Regions from separate parts of the Paenibacillus filicis genome, predicted to be linked through region 2. Evidence: riboswitches for the same ligand, from Rfam matches in the RefSeq annotation. Region 2 holds a riboswitch; each other region holds the start of a gene.

Evidence for each region. Region 2 has a riboswitch for cyclic di-AMP ahead of WMW72_RS33695 (hypothetical protein). Riboswitches for the same ligand answer to the same signal wherever they lie in the genome.
Region 1: it holds a riboswitch for cyclic di-AMP, as region 2 does, so the genes downstream of both, WMW72_RS09785 (C40 family peptidase) here and WMW72_RS33695 (hypothetical protein) in region 2, are expected to answer to the same signal.
Region 3: it holds a riboswitch for cyclic di-AMP, as region 2 does, so the genes downstream of both, WMW72_RS23935 (stalk domain-containing protein) here and WMW72_RS33695 (hypothetical protein) in region 2, are expected to answer to the same signal.
Region 4: it holds a riboswitch for cyclic di-AMP, as region 2 does, so the genes downstream of both, WMW72_RS34660 (ubiquitin-like domain-containing protein) here and WMW72_RS33695 (hypothetical protein) in region 2, are expected to answer to the same signal.

The regions. Positions count from the first base shown of each region.
Region 1 is NZ_JBBPCC010000005.1:80,535-83,741, reverse strand. It holds gene WMW72_RS09795 (HAD family hydrolase) at 1-367, shown strand, start outside; gene WMW72_RS09790 (acyltransferase family protein) at 517-1,734, shown strand; cyclic di-AMP (ydaO/yuaA leader) riboswitch at 1,887-2,029, shown strand; gene WMW72_RS09785 (C40 family peptidase) at 2,030-2,887, shown strand; gene WMW72_RS09780 (helix-turn-helix domain-containing protein) at 3,054-3,207, opposite strand, start outside.
Region 2 is NZ_JBBPCC010000036.1:42,857-46,063, reverse strand. It holds gene WMW72_RS33700 (nucleoside hydrolase) at 1-524, shown strand, start outside; cyclic di-AMP (ydaO/yuaA leader) riboswitch at 1,162-1,351, shown strand; cyclic di-AMP (ydaO/yuaA leader) riboswitch at 1,521-1,687, shown strand; gene WMW72_RS33695 (hypothetical protein) at 1,811-2,221, shown strand; gene kdpF (K(+)-transporting ATPase subunit F) at 2,359-2,436, shown strand; gene kdpA (potassium-transporting ATPase subunit KdpA) at 2,465-3,207, shown strand, end outside.
Region 3 is NZ_JBBPCC010000017.1:172,326-175,532, forward strand. It holds gene purK (5-(carboxyamino)imidazole ribonucleotide synthase) at 1-131, opposite strand, end outside; gene purE (5-(carboxyamino)imidazole ribonucleotide mutase) at 128-613, opposite strand; purine riboswitch at 785-886, opposite strand; gene WMW72_RS23930 (DUF6483 family protein) at 1,017-1,712, opposite strand; cyclic di-AMP (ydaO/yuaA leader) riboswitch at 1,861-2,024, shown strand; gene WMW72_RS23935 (stalk domain-containing protein) at 2,027-2,860, shown strand; gene WMW72_RS23940 (polysaccharide deacetylase family protein) at 3,050-3,207, shown strand, end outside.
Region 4 is NZ_JBBPCC010000041.1:16,864-20,070, forward strand. It holds gene rnmV (ribonuclease M5) at 1-81, opposite strand, end outside; gene WMW72_RS34660 (ubiquitin-like domain-containing protein) at 191-1,330, opposite strand; cyclic di-AMP (ydaO/yuaA leader) riboswitch at 1,606-1,786, opposite strand; gene WMW72_RS34665 (TatD family hydrolase) at 2,025-2,792, opposite strand; gene WMW72_RS34670 (HD domain-containing protein) at 2,852-3,207, opposite strand, start outside.

The DNA.
Region 1 (3,207 bases), on a different contig from region 2:
CATCGTCGCTACCTCCAAGCCTACGCCATTCGCCGAACAAATCCTGCGTTACTTCGAATTGGACCCGTATTTCGAGCTGATCGCAGGCAGCAATCTGGATGGCACACGAGCCTCCAAGACCGAAGTCATTGCCTATGTGCTAGGGCAGCTGAGCGGGGTAGACAAGCAGGATGTAGTGATGGTCGGAGACCGCAAGCATGACATCATCGGGGCCAACAACACAGGTATTCACTCGATCGCCGTTATGTACGGGTACGGGTCTCTGGAGGAACTGCAGCCGGTTGAACCCACCTATATGGTTCACAGTACGGCAGAGCTGAGAGAAGTCCTCAGTGGCAAAGGTGAAGCCTTGGGATCAGGGCGATAACGGTTGTAACTTCAATTAATATGAGTCTTACGGACCCAAGCGACTGAATTCAAGCTGCTTGGGTTTGATTTTTTTCTGACAATTATTGCTATAGACCTATTCGTTGTGATACAATTCGTATCAAAAGATGAAGCTGGAGGTGCGACTTTTTGAAACGCTATGAGGAATTAGACTCATTAAGAGGGTTAGCTGCAATGACTGTTTTTTTTGCTCATTGTTTAGGTATGTTTGTCTTGTACAATAATCCGTCTATCCGGGGGGATTTTGTTTCATATCTGTTGAAATTTACACCACTAAGTATTTTGATATCTGGACACGAAGCGGTGATCTTATTTTTTGTGCTTAGTGGGCTTGTTTTGTCATTTCCATTTGTCACCCCAGGCAAATCACCTTCTACGCCTGTTTTTATTACGAAACGTGTACTTCGATTATACGTGCCTTATGCCGTAGCTATTATCTTTGCCATCCTATTAAGACTGCTGATCCCAACCCATCGTATTGAGGGGTTCAGCAACTGGTTTGCAGCGCACTGGCAGAGTCCAATAAGTATTAAGTTATTAATCAATCATTTACTCTTCTTGCCTAGCTATACATTTGGCGGCGGGAGATATGATATCGCTGCCTTTGATTCTGTTATTTGGACTTTGATTCAAGAGTTGCGAGTTTCCATCATATTTCCGTTGATTATGCTCATCGTTCTCAAATTAAACTGGAAAACAAACGTGTTGATCGGCCTTGGACTCTCTCTCCTATCCCACATCATGGTTATTGTTAGCAAGATAGATACTCTGCCTAAACTGCTCAATTCTTTACTCCCTTATCTGAACACGATAGAGTGGATACCCATGTTTATAATCGGAGCCTTGATAGGTAAACATTTTAAACTCATTCTTGATTTCTTTGAAAACTTGACTTCGACGAAAAAAATAATGATTTCAGTAGGTGGTATTTTATTATATACGTATCCACATTGGTTTTTTAAAGAAGTGGAATGGATACACCTGGATGTGATTAATGATTGGGTAACCCTATTGGGGGCGGGGATATTAATTTGCTTGGCACTGACGGCAAAATCCTTTTCAACCTTTCTAAGGTTAAAGCCAATCCACCACTTAGGCAAAATATCATACAGTTTTTACCTGTATCACATGATTGTATTAGTCGGTTTGTTTTTCTTGTTTCATGAAAAAATGCCGATATGGCTCATATGGGTCGGTACTTTAGTCATTTCGTGGATCATTTCAACCTTGTCTTATCGTTATATTGAAACGTTAAGCATCCATTGGGGAAAAAGGTTGTCGATGTTCCTTTTTAGAGATGGCACGAAGACGAATTTAGAATTGAATAATCGTAAGATATCCTCATAAGCCGTGTACCGATGAGGTTTAGTTGAACTTTTGCAGGAGCTTGCCTATAATAGGACTAGCATGAATAAGCCTTTTGAGCAACCGGGAAAGCATGGGTAATCCATGAGGTGGCACAGCGGATTATTTGCAGGTGTCTGCCTTGCTTGAATGCGACAATACAATGGCCGAATCCAATTCAGCAGAAGAATTGGTACGGGGGATGATTTACCTAGGGGTGAATGTCCGCGCAAGCGGACTAGGGAGCAACCTCTTCCGAATCCGTCAACTAACCTCGAAGGCTACAGGAGGAATACGTTTGAATCGTTTTTGCAAAACGCTTGTTTTTTCATGCGCATTGACAGCTGTCGGCATCGTATCGGGCTTTGGGGCCGATTCAGCCCAAGCCGCTTCTTCGGAAGTCAAGGTGCAGGTGAACGACAGTCTGGTTTCGTTTCCCGATGCGCAGCCCTTTATTGACACCGCCAATACGTTGCAGATTCCCATGCGTCTGCTGGTCGAAAATTTGGGGTACAAGCTGGATTGGAGCAAGGATGCCGATGTCATCAAAGTCACGCTGACCAGTGATCAGCAATCGATCAAGCTGCAGACCGGCAGCAAGCAAGCGGTCGTGAACGGGAAAACGGTGGATATGGATGCGCCGCCCCAGTTCAGCGAAGGCAGAGTCTATCTTCCGTTGAGATTCGTATCCGAGACCTTCGGATACCGTGTCCAGTGGGACCCTAGCAACCGCATCGCGATCATTAACCAGGACGGCCAGTATCATGCACCAGCCTGGTACAAGCCGAAGCCGGTACCGTCTGTCGTACAAACCGCGTATCAGTACCTGGGAACCCCCTACATGTATGGCGGAGAATCGACCAACGGCTTTGACTGCTCGGGGTTTGTGAACTATGTTTTTGAAAAGCAAGGCGTCTCGCTGCCTAGAACGTCCGTCGATATGTACGACAACCTGGGGCAAAGCGTAACGAATCTGCAGGAAGGCGATCTGGTCTTCTTTGCCGAGAAAAATAAAACCTCGCATGTGGGGATTTATTTGGGGAATGGCCAATTTATCTCATCCGCCTCGTCCGTCGGCGTGTCCGTCGCGAGCCTGACCAGCGGCTATTGGGGCAAGCGGTATGTAGGGGCCAAGCGAGTGTCCACCGTCTCTTAAGCCGAAGCAAGCATACGTTTCTGATCGTTTCATGGTTTTCATTCTAAATATAACCATTACGCCCGAATCCGGCTCAAGCAGCCGCAGGGCAACGGGAACCCGCCGTCAGGCGGGTTTCTTTTTACTTATCCAGCGAAGATGCAGGCTCATGACGGGACAGCCGGTATCATCCGGCGCTGCATGATCCATGCACGGCACGATATTGGCTCGGTGTGAGCCCCGCAACCCGCTTGAACGTATGGCAGAAATGCGAAATATCGTTGAAGCCGGATGCTGCCGCCACCTCGATAATAGGCAGCGCGGTCGTCTGCAGCAGCTCC
Region 2 (3,207 bases):
TGGCTCAAAAAATTAAGCATGTATATGTCATGGGTGGAGCTGTTCATGTCCCGGGTAATGTAACCCCCGTGTCGGAGGCGAATATATGGGGCGATCCCGAGGCCGCGGACATCGTGTTTAGCTCGGGGTTACCGATCACCATGGTGGGCCTAGATGTTACGATGAAAACGCTGATTACCCAGCAGCATCTGAACTATCTGCAGGAGCATTGCCAAGAAGAGAACAAGGATATCGTCGAATTTATCAACGAATCCTTACAGTTTTACTTTGACTTCTATCACACCTCGAATTATTGGATGGGAGCTGCCCCGCTGCATGATCCATTAACGATGCTGGTGGCCCTAGAGCCAGGTGTGGTCAAAACCCAACAGATGAAGATTAAAGTGGAATGCCAAAGTGAGATTTGTCAGGGGATGACCGTGGCGGATTTACGGCGTAATGCTTTGGTAGGAAGTCCTGTACAGGTGTGTATAGATGTCGAGGCCGAGTATGCCGTGAATAAATTATTGTCCGTATTTCTTTAAACAGCGTCTATAGCTATGCAGAAGGCATGGAAGGGGAGCAGAAATGCTCCCTTAGCCTGTTTGTAATCAGGCATGTATGCGTCTGAAACGACCTTTGTCACGCCATATGAAAAGAGTCCCTTTCTTCTAAGCAGATCCAATTTGTCAGGCGGAACACTTTTGGAAGGTCTTTTTTTACATGAGGCGCCTCTTCATCTATAAAAATTACGAAATCAGAGGTCATGGCCGCCATTCCGGCATCCTCAATCTTCGTCTCGTGCAACCGGGATTAGTAAATAGTTGTTGGCGGCTGAAACCTGTGCTTACGAGGTTAGCTATCGCGGTTACCCCATTCGCCCGAACTATTGCAAAATAAAACCCGATAAATGGTTAGATTTGTATGATTTGAACCGGAAATCCACGTGAAACCGACTTCAATGGACAGACGCTTCGGTTATCTCCACCTTTTCTAGGCTAAGCTTCTATTTTCGTGATTTTCGAGATAAACAGTAAAATCGGGAGTAAGATGCAGCAATATGGAGATCGAAGATGAATTACTTCCGGATTATGGCGGATTGAACGGGATTTGACGGATGGTCTTTCTTTACAGGACCAACCGGCAAGCGTATGATACAACTCATGAATCAAACAAAGTTTCCATGTTGAATCGCTGAGTTTCCTGGGCTAACCGGGAAAGCGGGGGAACCAATACAGCCAGGCCGAAGCGGTGTGAGAGCCGCTGCGCGCAGGGCATGGGGTGAATCTTGGGGCAGGAAGCGGCTCCGAGTAGGGCGACTCTCACCGCCCGAATCCGTCAGCTAACCCCGTAAGCGTTGGTAGGCAGCCATCTTGGTATCGAAGGACCGTCTTGACTTGTTCTGACATGCGAATGGTGCTTAATGGAGAGAGGATGATGAAGCTTGTGATCGAACCTATCGACCACAGGGCTTAAGCCTCTGTGGTTTTTACTTGTCTTTTTATGAAACAGAAGCCAATGATTTACAAAACGAATGACATGCATCTGATTCGCTGAGTCCTTGAATGGAAAAGGAACGGGGGAACCAACGAAGCTGCCATCGCAGCTTCATGGGGTGAATCCCGGAACAGCCAGGCTGTTCCCGGGTAGGGCGACTCTCACGCCCGAATCCGTCAGCTAACCTCGTAAGCGTTTGGAGAGAGGCAACGATTGTCGTGGGCAAGACACGGTCTATTTGGCTGTGCCTGAAGAAGCCGCGGGAAGAGTTCTTTTCTTCCTGCCGGCTTCTTTTTTGTTGCCTTCTCTTTCTCAATCAATAGGAGGAGAATCCGTGGTACATCAGCGGGAATGGATCTTGGTATCCGCACCGAACAAAGCAGGGGAGCTGTTCATTAGTCAATTGCTGGCCCGGCAGATTCCGTGCGCAGCGATCGTGAACAATCGAGTGGAACAAGAGAGGGTTACTAGAATCGGAGTGAAAATTTCCCACCTCGTGGATACTAAAAATGAGGTTACCTGGATCATGCCGGAGTTCCCGGTAGGTCAAGTCTTTTTATTTGAAAATAGCGTGACGCTGTGCTGCCGCTATCTGCAGATCTGCAGCAAATGGACGACAAAGCCCATCACGATCATCACCCATTCGAGCAGTCCGAGGCTGATGTACAGAAATCTGGGGGCCCGCAATATCATTCATACGTCCAGTCAGGACGTTAGCTTTTTAATTGCATCCATGGACGATTAGGCAGAAGGCTGACCATGAGGAGGGATTTGGATGCTGGATCTAGGTATGGTGCTGCTTCTGGCCGGAGCGTATGTCTTATTCGCAGGCTTCCTAGCCTGGTGCGGAAGCGTAAACCGTGAACCGGAGGGAGATAACAAATGATCGTGGTTGGTGTATGTACGGTGTTTATCTTTATTTATCTCGTCTATGTGCTGGTCAATCCGGAGAAATTCTAGGTTGCTGACAAGGAGGGTCTAAGAAGTTATGGGCATTGTACAAATAGCCGTTGTTATCCTGATCCTGCTGCTGCTGGTGAAGCCGCTCGGCACCTACCTGTACCAGGTGTTCCGGGGCGAGGCGAACGGCACAGATCGCTGGTTTGCCTGGGCGGAGAGGCCGATATACGCACTGATCGGGCTGAAGCAGCGCCGGGGCATGACCTGGAAAACCTACGCGCTAAGCTTTATTCTGACGAACATCGTCCTGGTAGCGACCGGCTACCTCATGCTTCGACTGCAGAAGTTTCTGCCGTTTAACCCGAGCGGCATCGATAATATGGAGCAGACGCTGACATTCAATACGGTCATCAGCTTCATGACCAATACGAATCTCCAGCATTACAGCGGTGAGACTGGCCTCTCGTATTTCTCGCAGATGGCTTTTATTACGATGATGATGTTTACCTCAGCTGCTACGGGGCTGTGCGTGGCGATAGCCTTCATCCGAGCCATCACGAGCAAGGGTGAGACGATCGGCAATTTCTTCGAGGATTTCGTCAAGGCGCATACGCGGGTATTTCTGCCGTTTGCTTTTGTCACCACGCTGGTGCTCGTCGGGCTTCAGGTACCACAGACGCTGCAGCCAACGATCACCGTGAACGGGGTGGAAGGGCCGCAGCAGATTGCGATCGGCCCGGTAGCGGCGCTCGAATCGATCAAGCATCTGGGGACCAACGGGGGCGGCTTCTTCGGGGCGAACTCAGCCCATCCGTTCGAGAATCCGAATCC
Region 3 (3,207 bases), on a different contig from region 2:
CCCATAGCCCGTCCGGCCAAGGCCAGCATCCGGCCGAGCTGGCCGCCGCCCAGCACACCGATCGTTCCGCCGGGCGCGATCACTTTGGAGGGATCGTAAGCCCTTGCTTCCCGCTGCGTATCCGGTCTCATTCCAGCACGCTCTTCTCTATAACGGTTTGCGCGAGCTTCTCACGGCGCTTCACGAGCTTCTGCTGCAGCTCGGGATCGAAGGCTGCCAGCACCTGAGCGGCGTACAGCCCCGCATTGGTCGCTCCGGCCTGACCGATCGACATCGTGCCCACCGGCACGCCGCCCGGCATCTGTACAATGGAATAGAGTGAATCAAGCCCACTCATTGTAGAAGACTTTACAGGCACGCCAATGACCGGCAGTACCGTCTTCGCCGCAACCATACCCGGCAAATGAGCGGCACCGCCGGCTCCGGCGATAATCAGCTTTAATCCGCGACCGATGGCGGATTCCGCATATTCAAACATCAGATCGGGCGTACGGTGAGCGGATACAACCCGCTTCTCATAGGCGATGCCGAGTTCGTCCAGTATGTCGCACGCATGCTTCATCGTGTCCCAATCGGACTGGCTTCCCATAATGACACCAACTTGCACTGACATGATAACCTCCGTTTGCACCCTTCGATTCCGGGCGGCTGCTTGATGAGCTATATGCTCTATTCATGAAAAAACGCCCTTGAGACAACTGAAGCCAAGTAACGGCCAGCTGTCGGAAGGACGACAAGAAATACCCTTAAGCACAAGTTAAGGCCAAGCACAGAGCGTGCCGACCTCTCATTGACGCTTACTCGTAGTCCAAAAATTTAAGGTTTTCGGGTAGAGACTTTCGGGCCGTATCCCCGACTTTATACGAGACTATTCAACTTATAAATGACCCTGCTTACCAATCTTTTCACTCTCTCAGTTTAGCAGGGATTGACACATCATGTCAACTCTAAAACCCGAACATTCAATATTTATTCCATAAAAATAGTTCGCCTTTAAACCTTGTTATTGGGTAGATTTACCGCTTATTAACAGTCGCATTTTTCATTTCAATGAGTTCTTTTTGACTTTGGGCGACTTCTGGGGCGGATAGCCCTCCCGCCGTCAGCACCGGCTCGCTCAGCAGGGTCCACCGCTCATACATAAGCAAGCCGTTCTCTAGAATGACCAGCCACGAATCAGAGGGCTCGTCTCCGTCTTTCACAGCCAAGCGGTGAAAGAGAGCATCCTCCGCCTTGGATAGCCGGCCTGTTTCTTCATAATAAGGGATAAGCAGCTCCAGCAGCTCAGTGCCCATCGGACTTCTCCCGGCCAGCTCCAGCGCGGCTTCGATCCGCTCGTCGATTTCCTTCAGCATTGCCGAGTCTTCTTCGTCTGCCCTTACCAGCAGAAGCAGCTCCGCCCACCGGATGGATTCACGTGCAGCCTGCTCCCCGTGTTGTTCTTCCTTCAGCATCCGGCCACGGGCGATCATCATGTCGCTCAACGCAAGCGCTTTGCCGATATCCGGCCTGCCTCCCTGGGAGATTAGCTCCAGCAGATCGCGAACCGCCAGCGCCTGCAGCAGTCTAGAGTCGAGTCCGACGAGGCGTTTCATCGCCTGATTGATAATCTCCAGCCGCTCCTGAAGCGCCTGGCCTCGCTTGTTGATGACTTGTCCGATGATTTTGGCCGTCTGTTCGATAAGCCGCATGATATAGTCGCGCTGATACATGACTCTGCCTCCCTGCTTTTCTATAACTTACATTGTACCATTCTGCCGCCACACGGCGGTATTTTTACGGATATCCTCTCAGCTGAAGGAAAAACCTGGCATGGACTGGATGAATTTATGCATTGAACGCTTTAAGCAGGTTATGGTAAAGTCTTAAAAGCCGAATCGAACAGTTTGTTATCTGAACGTACGGGGGACGCATCACATGGGGTGAATAGACGATTCCAGCAGCCATGCCTGCCGAATCGCGCTTAGGGAAAATCCTCTTCCCGAACCCGACAACTAACCTCGGAGGCCCGACAGGAGGGAATCAATTGAATAAGATTTTCAAATGCATCCTGCTGGCAGGTCTGTTCCTGCTGCCCGCGGGAATGACGGCGTCTAAGCCTGCGAATGCCCAGTTTTTCCATCAGGAGACGGACATTAAGGTGCAGGTTAACGATCAGCTCATGCAGTTTGGTGATATTCAGCCGATTGTGGATGCCACTTCCAAGCTTCAAGTTCCTGCTAGAGTCATGGCTGACAAGCTAGGCTATGATCTGCAATGGCAGAAGGTAGGCAACCAGATTGCCATCACCATCGGCAATTCGGAGCAGAAGCTGACCCTAACGACAGGAGAAACTGAGGCCAAGGTGAATGAGCAGCCTGCTTCTCTGGATGCGCCTGCCCGGATCGTAGACGGCCGTGTATACGTTCCTTTCCGTCTGATTGCCGATACGTTCGGCTCCAAGACCCAATGGGATTCGGCCAATCGCATCGCGATTATGTCGACAGACGGCCAGTATCATGCACCGGCCTGGTATCGTCCCCAGGCCATCGCCAAGAGTTACTCCAAAGTCATTGAGGCCAGAGCCTCTGCCTATAGCGCCAGCCCCGCAGAGAACGGCGGGTACACACTCGATTATATGGGCAACCAGCTGCAGCTTGGCACGATCGCCGTAGACCCTTCTGTGATTCCACTCGGATCGAGAGTTTACGTGGAAGGCTACACACATGACGGACTTCCTGCCGGAGGCATGTATGCCGTAGCCAGCGATACCGGTGGAGCGATCAAGGGCAATAAGATCGATATCTTCCTCCCGCAGAGCCGTGAGCAAGTGAAGTCATTCGGGATTCAGCAAGTGAAAGTATATATTCTCGGCTCGTAGCAGCAGCAGTCTTCGGACTGCTGTTTTTGCTATTTTCTTTATAGGCCGCGACTAACCCCCGCTTTTCTCTGGAATACCTTCCACACTCTTATCCTTTTCTTCCATCGGGATTACCCAGCTTTTAGGCCGCATAGCCTCCCGCCTTTTTTCGGACACTATAACTGAATTTACAGCGGAGGAGGCTTGGTCATGATCCGGAAAACAACACTTCTGCTGCTGGCTGGCCTGCTGCTGATTCCCCAATTTCCAGCTGCTGCCGTTCCAAGCCGTGATGAGGTCGTATGGAATGTCCAAACCGATCAGAAGCTGATCGCCTTGACGTTTGACGACGGTCCCAATCCGGTGTA
Region 4 (3,207 bases), on a different contig from region 2:
TTCGATCGTCTCCGCTTCCACAGCACGCTTGATGGCGACTGTGTCGTCCTTGCCTTCCACTACGATAATCTCCTTGATCAAGTCGGTTCTTCCTCTCATCGTTCATAAACATGGAAAAAGAAGAGGGTGCTAGAACGCCTCTTCTTAATCCGTTAATCTATATGCATCAGTCTTCCCGTATTGCGTGCTCCTAGTCAGCAGACGGCTTCTTGGGCCCGATGACGTATACCGTATACCCGCGTTTAGTACCGAAGCGGTCGGCATAGCTGTCACTCTGGAAGTAGACGTCGATCTTATTCCCTTTCACAGCGCTGCCGGTATCCTCAGCCCGGCGGAAGCCGAGACCGTCGATATATACCCACCAGCCGATCGGGATTACTTTAGGGTCAACTGCAATGGTACGACCTTCCGTTACCTTCGCCCCTGATGACGTTACGCCGTATTGCGGATGGCTCTCATCCTTGCCCGTCGAATCCGGTCCTGCCGAATACGCGGTCAGCGTAACATTCTTAATCACTTGCTTATAGCCGAAATTGACCCCATTCTTGGTTACTTCCTCCACATTCGGCGAGGAAGCTGACAATGCGACAACGGGACTCTTGGTTCCTACTGCGACAATGCGCTGCTTGCTTTCCGTTTGTACGGCTTCTCCTACGACCTGCTCCGAGACGAGCACGCCGTCTTCAAACACTTTTTCGGTTTTCTTGATCTTCAAACCTTCTTGACCCTCTTGCACAACTTGTTCCTTGCCCTTGAGCAGCTGGGGCTCATTCTTCTTCACCGTGTCGAAAGCGATCGCTTCCTGCAGCTCGCCTTGTTCCTTCTTAACACGAACGACTTTGACGGGACTATCTGTCGCAAGCTCGCTATCCGGCGCAGGGATAACCTTATCCAGCTCGCCAAGCGTCACGTTCAGCTCCTGCAGCGCAGCGCCTACCGTCTTGCTGACCGTATATACGGTCTTGGTCTCCCCATCCATCGTCAACTGAAGCGGCGTTGTATGGGTAATCGTAATGCGGTCTCCAGATTTAATCGAGGAGTCCAGCCCGTGCGAAAGCCGGTCCTTATCTGACACCGCAATGCCTTGCTCATCCAGGATTCGTTGCAGGACCCCTTCACGGGTTTGGAACTTGCGTTCCTGTCCGTCCACAACGAGCGATACGCGCTTGACAGCCGTACCGTGTAACATCATCAAAAACATGAAAGTCATAGCGAATGAAAGGAGTGTGATAATCGTTATCATACGCAAGTTTCCATGCTTCCATCGCAACGCGAAGGTCATGCTGGATGATCGTCTTACATGGGTTTGCTCAGGTGATACAGCTCCCACTTGTTCGGTCCTCCTTAAAGCCTCGCCATTTTGAGTGTTATGCATGATTAGAGTCTGACGCGACTATGGTAAATGTTTGGAATGCTACTTCCAACTTTTCTTCCGCTGTCATCAGAGCCGCCACTTGCCTGCTACGTCCCCCCTTCGGGCGCATCTTATAAAGTGCTTGGACATTTATCCCATCTACAGGGAAACACAAAAAAGTCAGCGGAGAAGAGGAACCTTCCCGTGACTTTTTTCATTTGGCCCAAATGAAATATAAGCACACGACAATCGTTACCTCTCTCTAGACGCTTACGAGGTTAGCTGACGGATTCGGACTTGAGAGTCGCCCTACCCCGTGTACTTGATCAGCACACAAGGATTCACCCCTAAAAAAACATCCCGTGACCGTCAACCGGTCAGCCGTGATGTGGTTCCCCCGTTTCCCTTTCGGAAACTCAGCGATGTTGGAAATATTGTGATCGATATGAAGTTATTATTGAGTGTACGATGCGAAGGCTTCGGTTGTAAAGTATACAAACAGAGAAAAAAAGAGCGAATTTGGTTCGAATCTGGCATATAAAACGCTTTTTTCAAAACAAAAACCATCTATTTCTCATCCGGACGTAGTCTTAGCATCAATTTCCTTTCGTTTTCTTGATTCGTTATTCGGAACTTCATTTTTGGGTGCGCTTTCCATGGGGAAATGGCCCTATGAAATCCTAAAAAGCTCCATCGCATTCCGACTCGTGATCTCAGCCAATTCTTCTAAGGAAATTCCTTTTATTTCCGCTGCTGTCTCTGCGACCAGACGCACATAAGCAGACTCGTTGCGCTTTCCCCGGTAAGGATGCGGAGCCAGATAGGGGGCATCGGTTTCGATCAGCAGACGGTCCAGCGGCACCTTTTCCAGCACCTCTTTGGGCTGGCGCGCATTTTTGAACGTCACGGGCCCCCCGAATGAAATATAAAAATTCATATCCAGACACAGCTTGGCCGTTTCCCAGCTACCGGAGTAGCAATGCATGACACCTCCGACCTCGGAAGCTCGTTCCTCCCGCAGGGTCTGCACGACATCGTGATGCGCATCGCGGTTATGAATCGCAATCGGGAGACCTACCTTGCGGGCTAGGCGAATCTGATCGCGGAATACGCGATCCTGGACATCCTTCGGTGAGGTATCCCAATAATAATCCAGCCCGATCTCTCCGATGGCAACAACCTTGTCATGGCTGCACAGCGATTCGATCCAGGCCAGATCCTCTTCGGTCATATCCTTCGCATCCGTCGGATGCCATCCAACCGTCGAGTAGATAAAGTCATACTGCTCCGCAAGCGCCAGTGAAGTAGGGATGGTTTCGCGGTTAAAGCCTACATTCACAATTCGACCAATTCCGTTGTCCCTCGCACGGGCAATCACTTCGTGTCGGTCTTCATCGAATTGGGGCGCATTGAGGTGGGCGTGCGTGTCGATCAGCATAGCATAATTCTCCTTTGGCTTGTCCGTTTTCTCTTAATATATAGAAGGAACTGAAACAGCTACAAGGCAAACAGTCGCCGCAAGCCCGGATCCAGCTCCGGAAGATGTTTCACCAGCAGATCCCTTGGGTAATACAGGTGGTATTTTCCCATCTGGATGCCGCTTATGGAGCGGACAATCTCGGATTTGCGCGATATTTCCGTCAGCTGTTCGTTGGAATCGAGCAGCAGGATGGGAAGCTTCTCATCATGCTCGCCCGGCCGGTATATATCATAGGACTGATCGGACGGGAAATCCACCTCGAGGTAGTAGACGGGGTCTATACCCAGTGCTGCCAGCTGCTCTCGCAGCTGCTCCAGCATACTTGCATCGAGCATCTCCAGCGTTACATACTTGAACAATCGCCTTTGCAGAA